3 regions of the Paenibacillus sp. JMULE4 genome follow, and region 3 is predicted to be linked to each of the others. Evidence: riboswitches for the same ligand, from Rfam matches in the RefSeq annotation. Region 3 holds a riboswitch; each other region holds the start of a gene.
The links. Region 3 has a riboswitch for cyclic di-GMP ahead of EXW96_RS21650 (diguanylate cyclase domain-containing protein). Riboswitches for the same ligand answer to the same signal wherever they lie in the genome.

Region 1 (2,264 bases), on a different contig from region 3:
CTCCAATCTTGTATGCTTCGGCTCTTCCTGCCCTTCTTTAATTTTAATTCATTACCCTCCCCTCATTTTCCTTCCGTCCTATCAAAAAACAATAATTTGTAACATTTTCAGCCGTCAAAAGCCAAAATAAGCCACCGGCGGTGACCTACTCATCTCATCGTCATACGATTCCCGAATGATATATAGCTCTCGTATGATAGGCGATCGAATGTACGGAGTCTCTTTGAATATGTTCCAATATCATATCCTGGATGGTGAGAAACACCTGAACATAATGACCGTCAAATTGCGAATAACTCTGGTTCAGCAGTTCTTCGCGAGCGTGCTGTATGGACATCCCTTTTTTATAGGGGCGATCCGATATCATACAGTCGAAAGCATCCAATATCGAACAAATGCGGGCATATACAGGAATGTCGTTTCCCTTCAAGCCGCTGGGATAGCCTGTACCGTCCCAACGCTCATGATGATAATGAATGGTATCGATGACATCCTGATCGGTAATTCCTTCCATGATGGCCATCTGAACTCCGAAAAAAGCATGACACTTCATATATTTCCACTCTTCCTGTGTGAGCGAGGATTTCTTTTTCAAAATGGAGTCATGGATATGTACCTTGCCAATATCGTGTAAACAGCATCCTGCAATCAATTTTTGGGTTTGCAATTCATCAAAGTTCAGATAGGCCGCCATCAGCTTGGCCATTTTTCCAACCCTTATACTATGCTCATAGGTCACTATATCTTTGACCAGCAATTGTGTTAGTCCGTTTACCGCCTGTTCACCGTTCACTGACATCACCCTTTCCGTAAAATACCTCTCATTGTCCTTATTTCATTCATGTCAATCGCTTGATATACTCTTGGTATCTGATCACCGCACAATCCAATTCCTTGCTTAATGCTTTAACTTCCGGATCGGATAAACAAAGCTTGATGTTGAATATGCCATGCATTTTGAATCGAATTCTCTCAATTTCTTCCGATAAATGTTTCAATCGCTTTTCATTAAAAACACCGTACATGGCCTCTCACCATCCTCACAGGCTACAACATCCTCTTTTTAACGAAGCCATCTTTTTCGATTACAAAAAAAAATAAAACCCTCCGAATGAAGGGTTTTCTTCCTCATTCCGGCGGCTGGCTGGCATGGTGTGTTTCCACACGTTAGCCCCTTTAGCTTTGCGACACCACTTTTCAATGGCTGTGCCTTGATCGGACTATCATTGGTTGTACATTGTTTACAATTTGGTGCAAAAGAAATATGTATATCGTCAAAACTATCGACATGGATAGTGTTAATTTATGGTGTTTCGACATCTTTTCTTTTATTCTAACACATTTTCCACAATTTGACTATCATTTTTACGAGTCTTTAGTACTATATTTTAGAATATCATCTAGGTCTTTTTACATTAAAAAAACACCAGTACGAAACTAAATTCGCAGCTGGTGTGTTTTACATGCCGATTTCCAGTCCCCTGCCGGTTCGGAAGTTTTATATTTCGCGGCTTGTTGTCAACCCCCTAAAGCGTCCTTGAAGAGCCCCATTTCATTACCCGGGTGCAAACCCGTCCGATCAAATGCTGATCATGACTGATCACAAGCATTCCCATACCGCGCTTTTCGGCCGCCTCTAGCACCGCATGCCAGATTTGGGCCTGGGTTATGGCATCGAGCATCGTGGTAATCTCGTCGGCAATCAAAAAACGGGTGTTAGGACCAAGGGCCCTGGCGATACAGAATCGTTGGAGCTCGCCGCCGGACAACTCGCCGGGCCGCCGGTTTAGCCATTCCTCCTCAATGCCTAAAGAGGCAAGAAGCTGTTCATCGGGGTCCCAGCTCTCCTTCAGTACGGACCGCATGAGCCATCGCGGGTTGACCGCTTTTTCCGGATGCTGAAATATCAGCTGAACCGGAAGAAAGCCTTTGGAAGGCAGAGGAGCGCCATTCAACAGAACGCTTCCCTCCTTGGGCTTCTCATAGCCGGCCAGCATGCGGGCTAAAGTGGACTTGCCGCAGCCGCTTGGCCCGACCAGCCCTACCACTTCACCGGGCTTGATCATGATGTCTATCCCCCTGAATATCCAAGAGGCCCTTTCGTAATGAAAACCCAGATTTCGCCCTTCAAGAAGCATGGATGCACCTCACCGATCCGCCGCGCAGCCATCGCATCTCGGGCAGAGAGTTCATGCATTCGTTCGTAGCCATCGGACAGCGCGGAGCAAACCTGCAGCCTTCAGGGAGCGCATCCGGATGCGGCT
Region 2 (2,264 bases), on a different contig from region 3:
TTCGCACGGAGATCATGCGCATTACGGTATGAAATTGGACAAGCCTACGGAAAACGATGTCGTCGTCTCGACCGACAAAGGCATCGATGTGATTCTTCAGAAGGACGAGCCGTTTTTGGACGGTATTCGCATCGATTACTTCTATGTGCCTGAGGAAGGCTTTTCGGTGACCAATCCGGGCAAAGGCAACCACGGCGACCACTGATTGTTTAGCGGGTTCCGCAATGGGTTAATGCAATAGAAAGGAAGCCCCCGTATGGCCAACGATATACGTATTTGCGATAAATGCAAGCATATGAGATTAAAAACGGCTTTGCCCAAGCTGCAGAAGCTGGCCCCCGACGCAGAAATCAAGGTGGGGTGCAAATCGTACTGCGGGCCCTGTTCGCGCTTTGCCTTCATCTTCGTCAATGGCCGGTACGTTACCGGCAAGACGGAGGACGAAGCGATCGAAAAGGCCAGTAAATATGTGAAGTGACTTCATAGCGGATACCTACGCGCTTATGTTCAGGTCAGGTCCTGACCGCAGGTTGCTGCGGGTTTATAAGCGTTTCGGAGTCCGCTTTTTTCTTTATCATCCGTCTTTTTAAGGAGTTAAGTACCTCATCATTTTGGCCCGTATCGTTCCTTATAGGAGAAATTGGGCTGTTATATATTGAAAATAGTTCCAAAGACTCAATGTATTTGGTGAAAATAGGAATTTTGAATTATGTATCTCTTAGGTCTTATCTTTTATTCTTAAGGAAATGAAGTTCATTTGAAGACATTATTCGAGCAAACTCGATAAAGGCAAACCAGGCGAAAGCCTGGGCACGCAAAGCTATAGGGGCTAAAGCGCTGATTCCGGCGCCAAGCCAGCCAGTTGCCGAAGGTAAGGAGCGACGCATCCATTTGCTACTCCTGTACCCGTAGGTTGAGAGTCTCTTTGTTTTGAAAAAGGAGTGGAAACGGATGCAGGGTCAGGATCGGAGCATCATGTCAAGAAAAGGCTTTTACACGAAAGTAGGGAATGATTTCGTAGGCGTGTTTTTGTCGAACGAAGGTCCGAAAATGTTCATTAACCGTGAGGTTTACGAACTGATGGCGCCGTGCTGGGACGTCGAAATGGTTAAGGGGCGCAGCCATCAGATCGTGAATTTTTACTGGCGCGGCGAAGTCAAGCTGTCCGTAAGATGCGAAGCGGATAATGACATATTCATGCCGCTATTCGATTATTTGAGCTGCAGGGAGTCTCTGGTTCGTCACGCCTGATTGCCGGAATAGAAGAATAACCGATATCGCAAAAAGAACCGCGGACAAGGCGAGGTGCCTTTGAAGCGGTTCTTTTTGCATGCTTATATGTCCGGGCTGCTTCAGCATAAACATGGAAAGATGAAGAAGCGGTGCTTAAGACGATCACAGTACGGCAAGGTCCCGAATGTTATTGTTCGGAAGGAGCCGCCGCCTTGTTGCTGCGCCAACCGTATAAACCGCCGGGGGCGAAATATTGGTAAAGACTGCATTCGATGCGGCCGTTGAACAGCTTGCGTTTCTTGTCGGTTTTACGGCCCATATGATGCTCAAGCTGTTTGTTCGGGCTAAGGATGAAGGCGGACCATGTAGGCAGCTGCCCGTATAAATGGCTGAACTGGCGAATAGCCCGTTCCGCTTCACCGTGGTCGCCCAGACGTTCGCCATACGGCGGATTCGTAATGATACATCCGTAATCTCCCCGCGGCATGACCTTGGCAACCGGGAGCACCTGCAGGGTCAGCTCCTTTGCCAGGCCGGCCGCCTTCGCGGCGGCCAAAGCGACATCGATCGCTTTCCGGTCGATATCGGAGCCCGTAATCTGGAGCGGGATGTCATCCTTTACAAGATCGTAAGCTTCTTCGCGGGCTTGAGACCATAATTCATTAGGAATGAGCGGCCACTTCTCGGCGTTGAAGCTGCGTCTTAAGCCCGGGGCCAAATTCCATCCGATCATTGCGGCTTCGATGGGTATCGTGCCCGACCCGCAGAAGGGGTCATAGAGCGGGCGTTCGGCCTGCCACCGGCTCAGCAGCACCAAGGCTGCGGCCATGGTTTCTTTCAGCGGGGCTTCCGTGACCAGCTTGCGGTAGCCGCGCTTGTGAAGTCCGGGGCCGGTTGTGTCCAGCGTCAATGTAGCGATGTCGTTGAGCAGCGACACCTCGATGACGAAGCGGCCGCCGGTTTCGCGGAACCACTCCGTACCGTACCGCCGTTTCATGCTTTCGACGATCGCTTTCTTGACGATACCCTGG
Region 3 (2,264 bases):
CATATCGATGCGATGGCTTTAACGGAGGATCAAATCAAACGGATCGATTGTCCGGTGCTGCTCGTGCACGGTCGGGAAGACGAAGTGATTCCGGTCGAACAGACCAGCTGGAAATTGGCGCAGCTGCTGCCGAATGCGGAGTTTCATATGTTTTCAACATGCGGACATTGGACGCAGATCGAAAAGACGAATTCGTTCTGCACATTGGTGGAATATTTTTTGCAAAAATAGATGCTTTATAACGGAAAAGAAGCCGCGCCGCAGGCTGCCGCGGGCGGCTTCATGGCGTGATCGCCCGCCCGTTGAATTGAAAAAAGGAAATGTGCAGTGTGAAGATCAGGCTGGGGCCCTGGTCTTTTTTTCGTTCCCGGCGGATCATTTTACAATCAAGATATTGGAAATTAATTTCCGATCGTTTATAATAAAAACCAGGTCCGTCGTCCTAGAAACAGGAGCGCGCGAGAAGCGGACTATTCCTCTTCATGAGGCCGAAAGGCTACCCGTCAGTCCCGGCAGCCGGCCCGGATAAGGGTGTCTTTCTTGGAGTATTGTGAACGCAATTATGATCATAACCCCCATCTTTGTGGAAGCCATGATCAGCCATTCTCAACTGGGCACTTGAATGGCTGGGAGCGAGTAGTGCAACCGACCCCATAATCTATAGGGTCGGTTTATTTTTTACAATGAATTTCGGTGGAGCCGAACCATTCCGGCGGCATCCTTCCAAATCAAATTTAACGGGTGATGAGAGATGAGAAATCAAGGTTCAAATCGTGTGTCCGTTTCACCAACATATCCTTTTTTGGAAAGCCCATTATTCGAAAAGGACGAGAAATTGAAAAATATTTTAAAGGAATTGGCCGATATCAGGCATGCCTTGGACCAGTCCTCCATTGTGGCCATAACCGACCCGCGCGGGATCATACTCTACGTTAATGAACAGTTTTGCAGAATCTCCCGATATGAAAGGGAAGAATTGCTTGGTCAGGACCATCGGATACTTAATTCCGGGTATCACTCCCGTGATTTTTTTAAGAACATGTGGGCCACCATCGGATCCGGAGATATTTGGAGGGGGGAAATACGGAATAAAGCCAAAGACGGATCATTCTATTGGGTAGATACGACCATCGTTCCTTTTTTAAATGAACAAGGAAGACCGTATCAATATGTTTCGATTCGAAATGATATCAGCCTCCGAAAACAAATGGAAGAAGAGATCAGGAAAAGCGAGGAAAGATACCGTTTAATCACCGAAAATTCGTCGGACCTGATTTCAATCATTGATGCGGAGGGGAATTTTTTGTATGTGTCTCCTTCCCACGCAAGCTTGTTAGGACACGATTTGCCTGATTTTGAATCCAGCCAAATCCTTCAATGGGTGCATGAAGAAGACCGCGAGACGGTCGTTGATGCGATTGAGAGCCGGCTGGCCGCAAGAAAAGAGTCTCCGCCGCTGGAGTTCCGGGTCCGTACGAGGGGCGGCAGCTATTGCTATATGGAAACCAAGATCAATCCGATCCTCAACCAATCGGGCGAAGTCAACAGCCTGACTCTGATTATGCGGGATATCACCGAACGGAAAAAGTCGGAACAAACGATTTACCATTTAGCTTACCACGATACATTGACGGATTTGCCGAACCGGAGATTATTTATGGATCGGTTGCGTAAAGAAGTCCATCAAGCTAAGCGCCGTCATTCACAATTGGCCGTCATATTTCTTGATTTGGATCGGTTTAAATATATTAATGATTCGCTCGGTCATGAGGCCGGAGATCTTTTTCTCATCGAAGCAGCCAAAAGAATCAGTCATTGCATTCGTTCGAATGATATGGTCGCCCGATTGGGGGGCGATGAGTTTATCGTATTATTGACGAACCTGTCGAGTTCGGCGGAGGTCGAATCCATATCTCAAAGGATCCAAACCAGCCTCCAGGAACCGATCGAGCTGTTCGGGCAGCGCCATTGTATTTCTTGCAGCATGGGTATCGCCCTCTTTCCATCGGATGGGAGGGACCCGGATGAATTGTTAAAACGAGCGGATATGGCTCTATATGCTGTGAAGGATAGCGGCAGGAATGGAGTTTCATTCTTTCATTCGGATATGGAAGAGCGTTCTTTGGAACTCAACTTTCGCAGCTTAAATTCGGTAGGTAAGCCTTGATGTAATTGGGCAAACCGGCGATCCAATGCTGAAGTTGTGTTTGGATAAGTGTTGTGATCTTCTTACTGGCTTTCTTAGCGACTTCCTCGAGCAATTC

Region 1: another riboswitch for cyclic di-GMP. It lies ahead of EXW96_RS28435 (aspartyl-phosphate phosphatase Spo0E family protein); the one in region 3 lies ahead of EXW96_RS21650 (diguanylate cyclase domain-containing protein).
Region 2: another riboswitch for cyclic di-GMP. It lies ahead of EXW96_RS14915 (hypothetical protein); the one in region 3 lies ahead of EXW96_RS21650 (diguanylate cyclase domain-containing protein).

What each region holds. Positions count from the first base shown of each region.
Region 1 covers NZ_SGWF01000010.1:56,224-58,487, reverse strand. The annotation lists gene EXW96_RS02525 (HD-GYP domain-containing protein) at 161-793, opposite strand; gene EXW96_RS28435 (aspartyl-phosphate phosphatase Spo0E family protein) at 840-1,025, opposite strand; cyclic di-GMP riboswitch class I at 1,133-1,221, opposite strand; gene EXW96_RS02515 (ABC transporter ATP-binding protein) at 1,527-2,138, opposite strand; gene EXW96_RS02510 (ABC transporter ATP-binding protein) at 2,128-2,264, opposite strand, start outside.
Region 2 covers NZ_SGWF01000014.1:419,834-422,097, reverse strand. The annotation lists gene EXW96_RS14925 (hypothetical protein) at 1-205, shown strand, start outside; gene EXW96_RS14920 (YuzB family protein) at 257-478, shown strand; cyclic di-GMP riboswitch class I at 779-870, shown strand; gene EXW96_RS14915 (hypothetical protein) at 952-1,251, shown strand; gene EXW96_RS14910 (THUMP domain-containing class I SAM-dependent RNA methyltransferase) at 1,421-2,264, opposite strand, start outside.
Region 3 covers NZ_SGWF01000019.1:24,577-26,840, forward strand. The annotation lists gene EXW96_RS21645 (alpha/beta fold hydrolase) at 1-231, shown strand, start outside; cyclic di-GMP riboswitch class II at 577-660, shown strand; gene EXW96_RS21650 (diguanylate cyclase domain-containing protein) at 836-2,167, shown strand; gene EXW96_RS21655 (IS4 family transposase) at 2,130-2,264, opposite strand, start outside.